DNA from 3 places in the Ruminococcus sp. D54t1_190329_F1 genome. Region 1 is predicted to be linked to each of the others. Evidence: riboswitches for the same ligand, from Rfam matches in the RefSeq annotation. Region 1 holds a riboswitch; each other region holds the start of a gene.
What was found. A riboswitch is a leader RNA that binds a small molecule or an ion and turns the genes downstream of it on or off. The one in region 1 is predicted to bind tetrahydrofolate.
Positions count from the first base shown of each region.

Region 1 (5,506 bases):
TGTTTTGAAATAAACACTGATGTAATGTAATAAGTAAAGAATTCGCTGGCAGACAATGCCGCTTGAAATCATAAGAGCAGCTGATATGACAGCTCCAATCAGAAAGGAATAGGAAATGCAATTGAGAATTTTCGTCGGTCCGATCATGCTTCCAATAACGCTCAAGAGCTTGATGTCTCCGGCTCCCAGCATTCTGAATATGAATAAAATCCCCAGAATCAGTATCGGTACCAGCAGACCGCATATCCAAGATCCGAGACTGCTAACATCCATTTTCCATATTCGCGTAAACAAACTGACCAATACACAAAAAAGCAGCCAGCCATTGTCTACCTTCGCTCTCTGAATATCCATCAGAGCGGCGCAGCCTGCCGCTATAGCAGGAAATATTCTGTAAAAAAGCATAGACGTACCATCCCTTCTTTTACATAGGTTTACTAATAACAGGAGGCTATCTTGAAGTATTTTAGAGCCTGTTTGAGAAAGGCTTTCTGTATTTTATCTTTCGTAGAATAGGGAATAGTCGATCTGAAAAGATGACCTTCGATACCAGATGACTTCTGGTGAGTCTTATTATAGGTTCTCTATCTCCATTTGTCCAGTCTTTTTTTTACAAATTTTTCTAAAAAAACTATAAACCTTTTTGTTCTTGCAGTATAATATTAACGGAGGTAAAATTATGACAATATTAACATGTCTTGGTGACAGCATCACCGATTGTGAACACTGCTTTTCCAGAGATTTCCTTGGCAATGGCTATGTAAAAATGCTGTCAGACTGTCTTAAAAGGGACGGCTCAGACTATCAGGTACGCAATTATGGCACTGACGGCTTTACTATAAACAGACTCCTGCAGAGAATTCAGGGTGATTCTGATTTTACAAGTGATATTATAACAATTTTAATCGGAATTAATGATATTGGATTAATAATGAATACGGACAGAACACCGTTTCAGCAGAGGAATATGCTTTTTTCTTTTTACAAATGCTATGCAGATCTTATAACAATATTAGCAAAATCGAACTCGCGCATTATTTTAATGGAGCCTTTTCTTTTTCCCTGGCCTGCCTGTTATAGAACCTGGCTTCCTTTTCGCCAGAAAATATCACAAATGATCCACCAGCTATCAGAACAGTTTCAAATTCCTTATCTTACATTGCATGAGGAATTGAATGAAAAGGCGCGTCGTTATGGATATTCAGAAATTACTACAGATGGGATTCACCTTACTGAGCAGGGACAAAAATTTCTGGCAGACAGATTGTATAAATTAATTTGCGGCTATTCACCGTACTAGTACATCGTTTTCGAAATAACTATACCACTCACTTGTCTGTGAATCCGATTGCACAGGTATAAAAGCCTCGGCGTAGCCCGCTACGCCTGCGTTTTTATACCTGCACACTCGAATTCACATCCTACGCGATTGGTATAGTTATTTACGAAACGATGTACTAGAGCGTGTTTGAAAAAGGCTTTCTGCAAGATGTGTAAAAAGCAATCTGTCTTATAACAGACTATTTTCAGTTGCATTGCTGGATACAATTATGTATAATGACCCTAAACTTATAAAAGAAGGTTTTTTTATGGATAAAATCATTAAAGAAATTGAAGATATGTCACTAAATGCATGGCCCTCCCATAAAATGGAGCTTTATGATGGATGGATTCTCCGTTTTTCCTATTTTTATACACATAGAACAAACAGTGTGGAGCAGTTCGGAACTTCTACCCTTTCCTGGAGGGAAAAGGTTTCTTTCTGCGAAGCAGAGTATGCCCGACTGGGCAGCCCTGCAATTTTTAAGATCAGTCCTCTGGTTTCTCCGAATTTTGATTATCTTCTGGAAAACCGCAACTACGAAATCCAGCATACAACAAATGTTATGGCAGCCTCACTGGATGGAGCAGATCTTTCTGCGCCTTGCGATCAGGTAACTCTTACTGACGATATTCCAGATATTTGGATTGAAAGTCTTTTTGATCTGAAAGGCACCATTAATCCTGTTCACCGTGCTGTAGTTCCATCCATGTATCATGCCATCGTAAAAGACACCGTATGCGCCTCCATCTGGAGTAACGGAAAAATTATTGCAACCGGGCTTGGCATTCTGGATCGAAATTATATTGGATTGTACGCTATCCATGTTCGCGAAGATTTCAGACACAAGGGTTATGCTCGTCAGATTTGTACTGCACTTCTAAAAGAAGGAAAAAAGAAAGGCGCAACTAAGGCCTATCTTCAGGTAGTAGAGGGAAACACTCCAGCACGTAATCTTTATGAATCACTTGGACTTCATTATCTCTACACCTATTGGTTCCGGGTTCAGACACATACAAACTGAAAACTTTTCAGAGCATGTTTAAAAAAGGCTGCGATCAGTGTTTATCCTGATCACAGCCTTTTATTTGGGAATCGTATTTTTTGACTTATTCAACAAGTTGATTTCTCAAACAATCAACTTTCCAGTAAGTACATTGCTTCATAATCCATCTTATGCCATATTATTTAATTTGGGGTTTTGTATATAATTCAGCTCCTGGACTGCTGCCATTTATACGGTCTTCTTCTCCAGCTTAGCAGGTCTTATGTTTCCTACAACCATGCCTGTAAGCGGGCTGAAATAAAGAAGACTGGTAAGTACGCAGTAGATTGGAGTCATGATTGCAAACTGTACAAGACGTCCTGGCATAATTGCATAGAAGTTTGCTCCGATCATTACCAGTCCTGCAGTGGTCAGTCCAAGTGTTCCCACTACGCCAGAGACTGCAATTGCGACACACATAACAACAGTCTTTACTTTTCTGTTCTTTTCAGCCATTAGTTTTCCAGCCAGTCCGGGGATCACACCCCAGGCAACTGCTGATAAAGTAATCAGTGGATTAACTCCATAGCCTTTCATAAAACATCCAATGATATCGGCAACAGCACCTTCTACACCACCAGCTACAGGTCCCATCCAAAGACCTGCCAATACAGTGGCGACAGTTCCCAATGTAATTCGATATACACCAAGATCAATTACCAGAACGCGTGACAGCACAAGCTGGATTGCTACCAGCAGTGCAAGGAATACAAGAGTCTTAACACTCCATGTCTGTTTGTTTTTACGCATAAAAAAAACACCTCCATAATGATTAAAATAACAGAGTAGTTACCATAAATAATAATCCCTCCACATTATGAGATGTTCTCACATGTAGCAACGGGTGCGGAAAATATATCGTAAACAGTCCTGCTGCTTTTCGTTTCACGGCGACTCCCCAGCCAATGAACACTTGACGCATAAATTCCTACTTCGCTATTATTTATTTAAAATGATTATAGCACAAAATATAGAAATTTCAATATGTATTTGTTATAATATTCACATAAATAAATTAGTCGTTACTGTTTACTGGTAACGTTCCGCGAGTGTTTTTTGTGAACAAAGTTCACAGAAAACCCGAGAATCTTAGCGCGAAATCATGCGAATGCATGATTTCTGTGCATCGCGAAGCGCGTTACTGGTCACGGAGTGAACAGTAACAATTAGTCGTTACTGTTCACTGACAAATGTTTGTGCATACTCTCCTCTTTTTCGCATATTCTAAGAATATCTTCCCTTATATAGGAAAAATATTTGACAAAAAGGAGTGTTTCTATGAATATAAAATCCACAAACAAATCATCCTGCCAAAAACAGCCGCCACTACAGAATCCTTACAATGTTTTTTATAATAATTACATGAATACAAATGCTACTACAGAATGTACAGGACTTGGCTATCGTATGCCGGATAACTCGGAGGAATGGAATGCCTGCCGAGAGGTTTTCGATTTTCTTCCTGTACCATTTCCGGATTCGGAGGATACAAAGCAACAATGAAAAATTTCACAAAACTATTACTTGGCTCTTTGGTACTGTTCTCTCTGTCAGGATGTACTGCCGGTGATATGATCACCAGCTATACTTCTATTTCTGACCAGAGTGAAACCACCTTACAGAACACTTCAGAAACACCCAAACAGCGTGTTTATATGGATGAAATCAAAGGAACCCTTAAGGATTTCACCGGTGCCACCCTGACTATGGAAAGCCAGGAACAAACTTACGTTTTTGATCTTTCTGAAGCAACTTTGGAATGCGAAGATGGCATGATCACTGGAGATGAAATCAGTGTCATTTATGAGGGGCAGCTCTCTAACAAGGATACCAGCACTGTAAAAGCATTGAAAGTAGTAGACGACTTTCACAAAAAGAATCAGCTGGAAGTACGAAAGGCCTATGGGGAAGTACAGAGTCTGGCTCCAAATACCATTACCATAAAAAATAAAAAAGGCAAAACAGCCACCTATCCAATCACTGGAACAGAACAATATTATCAGAATGGCATCCGTACCGGTGTATGGGTATACATTCATTTTAAAGGCAAGTTTGCTTCCAGTCAGGATACCCAAAGTTCTTCTCTTAATGCCAGTCATCTGAAAGTACTAAGCATTTCAGATATTGATCCGCTTACACTTCCAGATCCAACACCAACACCAGATCCTGCACAAGTTCCTGCCGATGACTCAGCAAAAGAACAGCAGATTCATGCAGAAATTCAGAATATTTCCCTGAATACGCTCACAGTTCTTCCCTCTGGCTCTGATAGCACAATAAATGTAGATTTGTCTCAGACTCCTTCTTACTTTAAAGGTGGAACAGCACCAGGCTCCTATGTAACCATAACTTACACTGGACAATTTCAGGGAAATTCACTGGATGGTGTTACTGTTACAGCAGTCACCGGTGATGATCCGGATTCTCTTGGAAGCCGGGAACTTACCAGCACAGTCAGCGGTACAATTATAGGCCATACAGCAAATACCGTCACACTTCAAACTGGCGATGGCGCAACCATAACCTGCTTTACAGAGGGGGCAAAGGATATCTCCACCAGTAATATGGAATCCGGCGCAGGTATCTGCATTACCTTTGATCCTACAAAATCCAAAAATTCCAACATTTATACATCTATCAAGATTCAGGACGCCTGAAGGTGTCCTGAATCCTTTTCTCTCCATCTGCCAGCCAGGCTCTCACATCCCCGGATTCTCCCAGAATGTCCATAAATGCCTGGTATTCATCCATTAAGCCCTTCCCATGTAAGACCATATAAGCTCCTGCATCACTTCCAAGAGCCACCTTTGCTCGGTACTTGTATGCCAGACGAAGGTTCTTTGCGGCCAGTTCTATAATAGGATCCAGCACTGATTCCTTATATCTTCCACATCCACGAAGATTTCGAATTGTCACAAGAGTAGGAACCCATACACTATCACTGTCAGCTAATTCTCTGATTGTTTCCGGATCAATATAATTTCCATGTTCTACCGAATCCACACCAGCTTCCACAGCTGCCTGTACGCCATAAATCCCATTGGTATGGCTCATCACCGCCATCCCTTCTTCATGGGCGATATGTACCATCTCACGGACTTCCTTCCTGTCTAAAGGCGTTCCGGTAATCTGTCCATGGT
Region 1 is NZ_JADNDC010000024.1:2,122-7,627, reverse strand. Features, by position in the region: gene I2D69_RS12075 (prepilin peptidase) at 1-405, opposite strand, end outside; gene I2D69_RS12070 (GDSL-type esterase/lipase family protein) at 680-1,300, shown strand; gene I2D69_RS12065 (GNAT family N-acetyltransferase) at 1,590-2,345, shown strand; gene I2D69_RS12060 (folate family ECF transporter S component) at 2,556-3,116, opposite strand; THF riboswitch at 3,203-3,304, opposite strand; gene I2D69_RS12055 (hypothetical protein) at 3,645-3,869, shown strand; gene I2D69_RS12050 (hypothetical protein) at 3,866-5,023, shown strand; gene I2D69_RS12045 (amidohydrolase family protein) at 5,004-5,506, opposite strand, start outside.

Region 2 (5,506 bases), on a different contig from region 1:
CATGAGGATTGGGTGAAAGAATTGCTGGAAAAATATCCGGATATTAATGCAGAGAACATTCAAGCAATTCTTCAAAAAGAAGTAGGACTGGTGTTTGTACATGTGCTGGAAGATGCCGGAGTTTATAAATGCACACCAAAAGGAAGAGAAGATTTTATGCGTTTTGTGGACAGTTTATAGGACGTATTCTGACCGTGATTATAATGAATGCTGTAGTATGAAGTACAAAACTACAGAACAAGAAAATATTTTATAACAGCAGTTGCAGCCGGTATCTCATGATATATAAAATGAGAATATCGGCTGCTTTTCATTATTTTTACCCCTAAAAGGTAATCTTCTGAAAACCAAAACTGTAGTTTGGATCTCAACTGAAAAGAATTAAATTTTTTTGTTACCATCCACTATTTTTTACGATATATAATATGAATGGAAATTTTTTTATTCAAAAAGGCGCCTTATCTGTTGCTGGTCAGATTATGGACAGTGACTTTTATCTTAAAGAAACCCGGAGGACAACCTGTAAATGAATGATGATGAAATTATAAACCTGTTTTTGAAAAGAGATGAGAATGGAATTATAGAATTGAGTACTAAGTATCATCCCTATTGCTACAAGATTGCCTGGAATTTATTGGCAAATAGAGAAGATGCCGAGGAATGTCTGAATGATACCTGGTTTTCAGTATGGTCACAGATTCCTCCTACGCATCCTCCTGTATTGGCACACTTTTGCGGTCGGATTACAAGAAATCTTAGTATCGACCGTTTAAGGAAAAAGTTTGCAGGCAAGCGCCCGGATGTTCATATGGCAGATGTTATAGAGGAAATGGATCAGCTAAATGTAACTTATACCGTGGAAGAACAGCTGGCGGAAAAAGAACTGATGGAAACCATAAATCGTTTTTTGGAAGAAATGTCTCCAAAGGACAGAAATATTTTTGTACGAAGATACTGGTTTTTAGATCCTGTTTCTGCAATCTCCAAAAGGCATCATATGTCAACGGGAAGCGTGAAAATGAATTTATACAGAAACCGGAAAAAGCTGTTGAAACTGTTGGAAAAAGAAGGAGGACGCATATGAAAAAGTTTGATTTTTCAAAAGAATTTGGTAATATTGATCCGAAATATATAGAGGAAGCAGAGCGGGAATGGAGTGAAAAAAAGGAAAACCGGAGACCGAAAGGGTGGAGCAAAGCAGCAGCTGCCTGTGTGATCGTCGCCTTGGGTTCTGTTATCTTTTCTAATCCACATATCCAGGCTGCAATAAAAAATATTACATTGTCCATAGGAGAAACCCTTGGTTTCCCAAAAAGCATTGAATCTTATACGGAAGTGTTGAATACCGCTAAGGAAGACAAAGGAATTACTGTAACATTAAAAGAAGTTGTTCTGGATAATGGGGTTCTGTTAACAAAGGTGCATGCAGAAAAAACATCTTCCGGGCAAAAGGGCACGGATGATGTCCAGGATGCCTGGACCTTTGCCAATACACAGCTTGACATTGATTATCAGAAAACTACAATAAATGGACAGAAAATTGAAGAATACGAAAGCGGACACTATCTGCCGTATTCGGATGAGGATTTGCTAAATATTGGACTGGATGAAAATGTCTATGATGCTGTTCTGGAATCCCGATTTTCCCTTGATGGTGAGCTGGGAGAAAATCCGGAAGTACATTTGGTACTTGGTGCCTATCAAAATGAAAATCTTGGCGAAGATTATTTTGCAGAGTTTGAGTTTGATTTTTCTATTCCCCATGCGGAGCTTATGAAACAGACAGTTCATAAAAAGCTGGAAGATGTTTCTGTTAAAACAGAAGAAGGAACCGTAAAATTAACAGACTTTTCCATGAATAAACTGCAAAGTATAATTACGGCAGAAATTCCGGAAGAACTTGAGGAAAAGCTGTATAATGGTAATGAGATGATGCTTATGGGGACAGACAGTAAAGGAAATCAGGTACAGTATGAACTGCGCAGTAATTCAGCAGATGGTAAATCTCAATGGAGTTTTAAAACCAGTTTCTGGGGCATGTATCAGCTGGATTCTGACGGTCCGGTTCTTTTACTCCCGGATATTGACAGCGATTATCTGGAATTACAGCTTTATACCAGAGAACCTTATATGGCTGCTGCAGACACTGTCTGGGTTGATGACGATTTTGTAGAAATTGGTGAGACTACAGAAGAAGTAGAAGAAGTTCCAGAGGATACTTTGGAGGGAGAAAATCCGTCAGATGCAGAGGAGCCGGTTGAAACTCAAATTATCGGAGGGGCAGATGCTCCCACAGAAGTAAGGCTTCAAGACGATACAGACCAGAAAGAAAATACCGACGCAGCAGATAAAACGGATGAAGATTATGGAACCGAAGAAAGCGCATATGATGGAACTACAGGTGAAATCACTGCAGAATCTGACTGGACACCTGTCGGTGAAAAAATAAGGATTCAGATTAAGTAGAAAAACGTGAATCTTCTTAAAAGCTTGCGTGTGGAATTAATCTTAATCTGTTCGGTTATGAAATTTCTGAAAAGTTCAAGGACTCGGAGCGATTTGATATTGTAATATTCAAATACCCAGATGATGAAAGCCGTCTTTTTATCAAAAGAGTGATCGGACTGCCGGGAGAGGTAGTGGAAATTAAGGATGGGAAAGTTTACATTGATGGTTCGCCCACTTCATTGGATGACTCGTTCATTCCGGAGAAAATGATCGGAAGTTATGGTCCATATACAGTTCCGGAAAACTGTTATTTCATGCTTGGTGATAATCGGAATGATTCGAAGGATTCACGTTCATGGAAAAACAAATTCGTGCGATTTGACCAGATTGTGGGGAAAGCTGTTGTAAGATACTATCCTTCTTTTAAGTGGTTAGGATAATAAGAAACGCGAATATCAGTGGCTTATTAAGTACTGGAATATTCGCGTTTTTTATTTGATATCGCTAAGTTTTTATATTTTCAAATATATGTAATCAGCTGGCAGCCGGTTTTCTAAAAATACTAAAAATTCCTGTCTGTTCAATCAATCTTGTGATGGTAAAGAAGATAAAGGAATCAATTGGCCACATGATCAGGTTCTTTACAGTACGCATTGGAAGGATTGCAAGGAATCCTTTTCCGTAGAGCATGTCCAGCCATAAGGTATTTAACAGAACATTTACAATCAGAACGACAACCAGTTTTGCAATCAGCACGCGACGGAAAGTGAGCTTATGTTTGTAGTAAAAACATCCATAAATAAATGCCGCGAGCATTGCGTTAAAGGTGAACCCAAAGAAAAATGGACCATCAGGGCGGATAAAGAATTTCACAATATCCAGCACACCGGCAAACAGACATCCGGTAATGGGTCCAAACAGATAATCAGCAATCTGGTTTGGGATACCGGAAAATCCAATTTTTACATAGGGACCGATGTTGATAGAAGCAACTGAATTTAAAATCAGTGCCAGGGCAGCAAGCATTGCACAGACTGCCAGTGTAGAAGTGTTTTTCAGCTCTTTAGCTGAGGTGAGAAACATGTTCTTTGTTTTCTCCATAAAAAAATTACCTCCTTTTCTTTTTTCGCTCACAATAGGAGATAATTTATGGATTCATATTTATCTTCTGTTGCAGCGAGAAGCAATCCACGAACCGCAAGATTTCTCTTTTCGTCCTCCGGCAACTCTCCATCCGGAAGGCACTTTACGCTCATGAATTTACTCTGCATTACTTTACATGAGGCAGTATATAGCAGAGAACTGGAAAAAGCAAGTAAAAAATTACTTATTTGAGAATTTTTTTCGATAATCGTTAGCTGAAATCTTTTCCATTTCTTTAAAAACACGAGAAAAGTATTTTTCATCATCATATCCAACTAAAAGAGATATTTCTGATATCTTTTTTCCAGAACTCATTAAAAGCTGCTTTGCATGACGGATCCGTACCAGTTTTATATATTGTATAATGTTAATATCAAATTTTGCTTTGAATTTTCTTGACAAATAGGGTTCACTTAAATGAAATTCAGAAGCAATATAGGGTAAGTTAAGCTGATTCGAATAATTTTGGTCGATATATTTCTTTATGGAAATAAAAATATCCTCTGTTATATAATCCTCTTCATGTGTGGGAGTAATTACTTTTTTTCTTTCAATTTCACTTTGAGCTTTCTGTACGGCAAGGTTTAGTTTGTCAGGCTGTATTGGTTTTAAAATATAATCAAGCCCCCCCTTTATGAAAAAATTTCGGATGTATTCATAATCTGTGTATCCACTGATCGCAATAACAGGAGTAGAAACACTATTTTCAACAATCCAATCCATTAATTCCAATCCATCTGAAATAGGCATGCAGATATCTGTAAATATCAGATCTGGTGAATACTGTCGGATTAACTGAACTGCTTCTAATCCATCTTCAGCTTCGTATATTTCAGATATTTTATAGGTGCTTTTAGGAATAAGTAATTTAATACAGTCCCGAACTGGTTTTTCGTCGTCAATAATCAGCAATTTCATTAGCAGGTTCCTCCAGGAATAATGTGATCTTTATGCAAACCCCATAAGGGGAAATGTTTTCAACAGAAACGGAAGATGCATTGTGATAATACATATTAAGTCGAGTTTGGATATTGTCAAGACCGATCCCTTTTTCTTTTTCCTTGTACTGGTTGTATTTTATGGAGTGAAACATAAGCTGGAGATTATCTAATTCTTTTTTAGAGAGAGATTTTCCATTGTTTTCTACCAGTACGGTTAGGATTCCGTTGTTTAAATGTGAAGTGGCACAGATATAGTATCCTTCCGGCCGTTTTACAAACCCATGCTTAAAATAATTTTCCATAATAGGCTGAAGAATCATTTTTGGAACCATTAGGGAAACCGTATCAGGATCTGGATTCAAATCAAAATGAAAATTTTCTCCAAAACGTTGTCTTTGAAATATGAGATATCTTTGTGCATAATCAAATTCACTTTGTAATGAAATTAATGGATGCTGGATATCCATGGCGTAATTCATCATGAGAGAAAGATTAGTAATTAACGAATAAAGTTCCGGTGAATTATTTTGCAGGGCTAACGTTCCAAGAGATTGTAATGTATTATTCATAAAGTGTGGATTTAGCTGAGCTTGCAGCATTCGCAATTGCGCGTCTTTTATAGAGAGTTCAAGCTCATATTTATCTATTTTCAGTAGTTGTATTGTTTCAATCATGGAATTAAATGAGTCGTTTAGAACGCGTATTTCATCATTGCTATTTAACTCAAGAGGAGCATAACTTTTTCCTTGCTTAATATCCTTCATCTGTTTTGTCAGCAGAATAATAGGCGTAGTAAGACTTTTGGAAAAATGCCAGGTTATCAAGATGGAAAGAAACAAAAATGCAATATAAGTTGGCAGGTAAATATTCAGAATCTGAAAAATACTTTCATAAGCGTTTGTTAAAGGGACTGTTTTTATAATGGTGATGGGAGTATTTAACACTTCAATAGTCTTATAAAATATAAATTTGCT
Region 2 is NZ_JADNDC010000047.1:7,897-13,402, forward strand. Features, by position in the region: gene I2D69_RS17130 (hypothetical protein) at 1-180, shown strand, start outside; gene I2D69_RS17135 (sigma-70 family RNA polymerase sigma factor) at 527-1,084, shown strand; gene I2D69_RS17140 (DUF4179 domain-containing protein) at 1,081-2,466, shown strand; gene lepB (signal peptidase I) at 2,529-2,888, shown strand; gene I2D69_RS17150 (folate family ECF transporter S component) at 2,983-3,549, opposite strand; THF riboswitch at 3,621-3,718, opposite strand; gene I2D69_RS17155 (response regulator) at 3,772-4,509, opposite strand; gene I2D69_RS17160 (histidine kinase) at 4,490-5,506, opposite strand, start outside.
Region 2: another riboswitch for tetrahydrofolate. It lies ahead of I2D69_RS17150 (folate family ECF transporter S component); the one in region 1 lies ahead of I2D69_RS12060 (folate family ECF transporter S component).

Region 3 (5,506 bases), on a different contig from region 1:
GAGTGGAAAATAGAAAATGATAAATTGTTGATGACTTATAGCGATCAAACGGTAGAATGTGAGTATGCTGATGGCAAAATAACGATAACTGCAGATGGAACGACAATGATCCAGCGGAAGCCTACTGCTATGATTTTTCAATATATTATGATTGGGATGAGTATCAATCAGAGTATGATTATTCATTGGATATAAATATTGCCAGGGACTTGATTGCGCAAACAGACGAAGTTAGTTATTACCTTGGTCTTGGAATGTCCCTGTGGTATACCGGTACGGAGGAGTATATTGAGGGAAGAAACTGTCCGGTATTTGTTATAGGGACAGATCATGAGGAACATTTTACAAAAGAAAAATATTATGCGGCAGGAGATAATGTGGTTTATTATTACGATCCGTTAGGCGATGCGTGGCTTTTGCTGGGAGCTGGCTGACAGACGGATTTTGGTATATGCTGACAGAAGATTCATCAGGGTGTGCAGATTGCAGGAATGATTTTTTAAACAGGCTTTCGTATATAACAGAGATTGATTAATTGGGGAAAGAGGAAACAGACATGAATGATTTTTTAACAGAAAAGAATAAAAAAACAGGAGTGTTAGGAAAACTGAAATGGGTTCTTTGTGGCTTCTGTATACTTTTTACTCTGGGAGCTATTGGCGCAGCAGAGAAATATATTGGTGAAGGATGCTGGGGAATGGCAGCAACGGAGATTATACTGGGATTGTTATTTTTGTATCCCACCTTCCGGGAAATCCAGAAAGCATTGAAGAAGAAAAAAGCCAGAGAAATAGCCTGTTGGTTTGAATCTTATGCCCAGAGCACGCTCTCATTTGAGAAGTTTGAGACTGAGATGGGAAAAGATGCTGTAAGGAAACTGGAAAAAATGATTGCCAAAGGGTATATTCGAAATATTCAGATAGACAGAGAAGAAAATTATATATTGATTACTGCACCAAACAGACGTGTGAATGAGAAGATTTATATTACAGTTACCTGTCCCAGCTGCGGTGCAAAGAATCAGATAATAAAAGGCCGCCTGTGCAACTGTGAATATTGCGGACAGCGTCTTACTTCCTGACAGCAGATGCGAATTATTACACAAGGGGCTGCCTGTTTTCCGGCAGCCCCAATGTTAGATTGTCACTTGTTAAGTTGGTTGAACCGCTGTATACGGAACCGTACGGTGGCGTGATAGCACGGATTACGAATGCGGTCGACAGCTGTGGGAGCGTCATAGGCGCGGAACAGCTGACTTTCATATGTGATGTAGCCGGTAGGCGACATGTTCGTTTAGCGGCAAAGAAGAATATTTAAAAGCTGTGAAATTGTCTGATTTAGTACAGGATGCCTGAGGTAAGGAGCAATCTGGTTCATAGGAGCCAGCACAAAGTCACGATTCTGCATATCCGGATGGGGGATGTGAAGATCTGCAGTATCAATGATTTCCTGATCATAAAAGAGAATATCCAGATCCAGAGTACGAGGACCCCAGTGAATAATACGTTCCCGGTTTGCCTCCTGTTCCAGCTGATGAAGACGTTCCAGCAATTCTTCCGGTGAAAGAAGGGTACGCATTTTCAAAACTCCATTCAGAAATTCATCCTGATCGGTAACACCATAAGGTTCTGTTACAAGATAATCAGAAACGGCCTCTATCCGGCATCCTTTTGTTTTTTTCAAACCACGTATCCCATTGTCGATGAACAGCTTTTTATCTCCCATATTAGAGCCAAAAGCAATGTATGCAGTATGCCATTTTCTTGTGATTTCCACAGATACGGTTTTCAGTGGAAGACCAACAGGAGCCCAGGGCTTTTCAATTTTCAGTGTGATCTGTTCCAGATCGGAAAGAGAGTCGAGCAGCATCTCTGCAAGATTTTCTGCAAGTGCTTCCAGAAGCTTAAAAGTATGTTTTCTGGTGAAATCTGTAATCATGTGGCTGACTTCTCCGTAATTGATAGAAGCAGACAGATCATCCGTTAACCCGGCCTGACGTGTGTGGGTAAAGAGGGTGGCAGAAATAACAAATTTTTGTCCAAGTACATTTTCTTCCGGATAGACACCATGGTTGGCAAAAATTTCCAGTTCTTTAATTTCTATTTTATCAAATCTGGTTTCATCCATAACAGTTGTTCCTTTCTGTTGACTATTTACAATTTTGAGGAATTTGAATGCAGTCGCTTCGCGACTGCGTTCATGAGCAAGTAGCAAAGCGGATTGCGAATGTCCTCTTTACTCTCAATTATAACCCAAAATTGCTTCTGTCATCTGGATCACGCGTCTGTTTTCCTTGACATCATGAACACGCACAAAAGAACAGCCCTTTATCACACCAATTACACTGGTAGCCAGTGTTCCCTCTACACGCTGGTCTACAGGCAGATCAAGTGCCAGTCCGATCATCGACTTGCGTGAGGTGCCAAGAAGAACCGGAAAGCCCAGATTCTTAAAAAGTTCCAGATGATTCATAGTTTCCAGATTCATCTCAAATGTTTTTCCAAATCCAACCCCTGGATCGAGAATGATTTTCTCATCTTTGATTCCTGCTTTTCTTGCAAGATTGACACATTCCTGTGTCTCAGAAAGCATATCAATGAGAAAATTGTTATATTCTGTATTGGACTTATTGTGCATGAGACAGCATGCAACATCATATTTGGCAATTACAGCTCCCATTTCAGAATCATATTTTAATCCCCAGATATCGTTGACCAGATCTGCACCGGCCTGAATCGCACTTTCTGCCACGCTGCTTTTGAAGGTATCTACAGAAATGGGAATGTCAAAACGTTTTCTGACCGCTTCGATAACGGGCAAAACTCTCTGAGCTTCTTCCTCTGCACTGACCGGCGTGTGTCCGGGACGCGTAGACTCCCCGCCAATATCGATAATATCCGCACCATCCGCGATCATGGCTTCTGTATGCCGCAAAGCTTCATCTAAATGATTCCATTTCCCGCCATCGGAAAAAGAATCAGGAGTAATATTTAAAATTCCCATTATATAAGTGTGATTTTGTGTATCAAAAAAACGATTTCCAATTTTCATAAATAGAAACCATCCTTTCTGTTAGATTTTTTAGAAGGCTTAATATTCAATTGTCAGATTTTTTTTCTCAGAAGGCCAGTAACATTCTGAAGCTGCTGAACATGAAAAACAATTTCTGGACTTTTTATCAGCCTTATATAGCAGCATAGCCAACACATTATCAGATCCATCCGTCCTGTGCTGACTGATCGCAGATAATATTTCCTCTTTTTCCTGCTCTGTAAAATGCAGATCTGCCAGAATCTTTCCGGCTATTTCAGCTCCTGCAATGTCATGAGAAATACCCGACAGATATTGCTGCGCACGGCCAATGTCATGAAGAAGAGCAGTGGCATAAATGATTTCCCTGGACAGATTAAGCTTGTTTTCCAGAGAATAAATATACATCAGCCTGGCAACATCCAGAAAGTGTTCCGGCGTATGTCTGCAGAAAATACGATCTTTTTCAAGCTCCTGTATTTTCTCACAGTGCTTTTGATAAAGGGGATGCTGCCAGATTAAAGAAATACGGTTTGTTTCAGAAAAAGAACTGCTCATTTTCCAACCATGGAAAGGAACATTTTCTGCAGCTCCTTATCTTCTTTGAAGGCTCCGCGGGTTACAGTCGTAATTGTTTTGCTTCCTGGCTTTTTAACGCCTCGCATGGTCATGCAGGTGTGTTCTGCTTCCAGCATAACCATAATTCCCTTCGGAGAGAGGGCACGCTCCAGAGCGTCCGCAATCTGTACTGTGAGGCGTTCCTGGATCTGCGGTCTTCTGGCATAAACCTCTACCGTACGTGCCAGCTTGCTTAATCCTGTGACTTTTCCATCGGGAATATAAGCCAGGTGCGCCTTACCATAAAAAGGCATCAGATGATGCTCGCACATAGAGTAAAAAGTAATATCTTTTTCCAATACGATCTCATTGTTTTCTACTGGAAACTGCTTCAGTAAATGGTGATCTGCTTCCTGATCGAGACCACCGTAAATTTCCTCGCACATACGTGCAATTCTGTCGGGAGTATCAATCAGTCCCTCCCGGGTAATATCCTCACCGATTCCTTCCAGAAGCAGGCGGATGGCCTGTTCTACTTTTTGTTTGTCAACCATTAAAAATAACCTCCTTTGTATTTGATTGCGGAGACTATCCTTTTTTGATAAAACCGGGGAAGGATTTTCGAATTCGAATATCTGCCTGCTTAATACGCAAAAAAGGATATCTCCAATTGTGATAGAATGTATGTCGAAAACATTCCCTTGAGCCTGTTAAAAAACGTTTCCACAAATCGCAACGTGCATCTTGCAGAAAGTCTCTTTCGGGCAGGCTCTGACACAATATGAGATATCCCTCTTATAGTGCTTGCAACGGGTGCGGATAATATACCGTAAGACGTGCTTTTCGTTTCAGTGACAACTCCCCATTCACCGAACACTTGACGCATAAAATCCTATTTTGCATATCATTCATTTCGAAAGTTAGTATATCACGTCTTTTGGGAATAGAAAAGTGTTTTTTCTTAAACAGGTTGCGAAAGGGTAACGTGGATATTATAATAGGAATAGACAAAATTCACTGGAAGGAGTCAGTTTTATGACAGTTAAAGAACGAATCACCGCACTTCGGGAAGTAATGGCAGAGAAGAAAATAGATGCTTATCTTGTTCCCACAGATGATTTTCATGCATCTGAATATGTAGGAGAATACTTTAAGTGCAGAAAATATATTACAGGTTTTACCGGATCTGCCGGCAGAGCAGTCATCATGCAGGATATGGCTGGATTGTGGACAGATGGAAGATATTTCATCCAGGCGGCCGCACAGCTGGAGGGAACGGGTGTAGAGCTTTTTAAAATGGGAGAACCAGATGTTCCCACTGTGCACCAGTTTCTGGAAGAAAAATTAGGCGAGGGAATGTGCCTTGGTTTTGACGGAAGAACCGTCAGCGCCGAAGAAGCAGATGAACTGACCGAACTTCTTGCAAAAAAAGGAGCCACTCTTCAGACGGATTCTGATCTGGTAGGAGAAATCTGGGAAGATCGTCCGGCACTTTCCTGTGAACCGGTTATGGAACTGGATGTAAAATGGGCAGGCGAATCCCGTGCTGACAAATGTGCAAGAATCCGTAAATCAATGGAAGAGAAAGGTGCAGATGGATTTGTACTGACTTCTCTGGATGACATTGCATGGCTGCTGAATATTCGTGGCGGCGATGTACATTGCTGTCCGGTTGTTCTCTCTTATCTGATAATGACAAAAACAGAAATCAGGCTGTTTGCAAATGAAAAAGCATTTTCGGCTTCAATTCTGGACGCATTATCTAAGGATGGCGTAACCATTCTGCCCTATGACAGCATTTATGAATATGTAAAAACATTTGAGAAAGACATGACAGTTCTTCTTTGTAAAAAGAAAGCCAACTGTCGTCTGGTAAACAGTATTCCGAAGGAAGTAACGATTCTGGATGAAGCCAACC
Region 3 is NZ_JADNDC010000016.1:3,376-8,881, reverse strand. Features, by position in the region: gene I2D69_RS08865 (hypothetical protein) at 1-195, shown strand, start outside; gene I2D69_RS08860 (hypothetical protein) at 186-434, shown strand; gene I2D69_RS08855 (hypothetical protein) at 557-1,081, shown strand; gene folK (2-amino-4-hydroxy-6-hydroxymethyldihydropteridine diphosphokinase) at 1,294-2,127, opposite strand; gene folP (dihydropteroate synthase) at 2,242-3,051, opposite strand; gene I2D69_RS08840 (HD domain-containing protein) at 3,091-3,588, opposite strand; gene folE (GTP cyclohydrolase I FolE) at 3,585-4,142, opposite strand; THF riboswitch at 4,394-4,490, opposite strand; gene I2D69_RS08830 (aminopeptidase P family protein) at 4,624-5,506, shown strand, end outside.
Region 3: another riboswitch for tetrahydrofolate. It lies ahead of folE (GTP cyclohydrolase I FolE); the one in region 1 lies ahead of I2D69_RS12060 (folate family ECF transporter S component).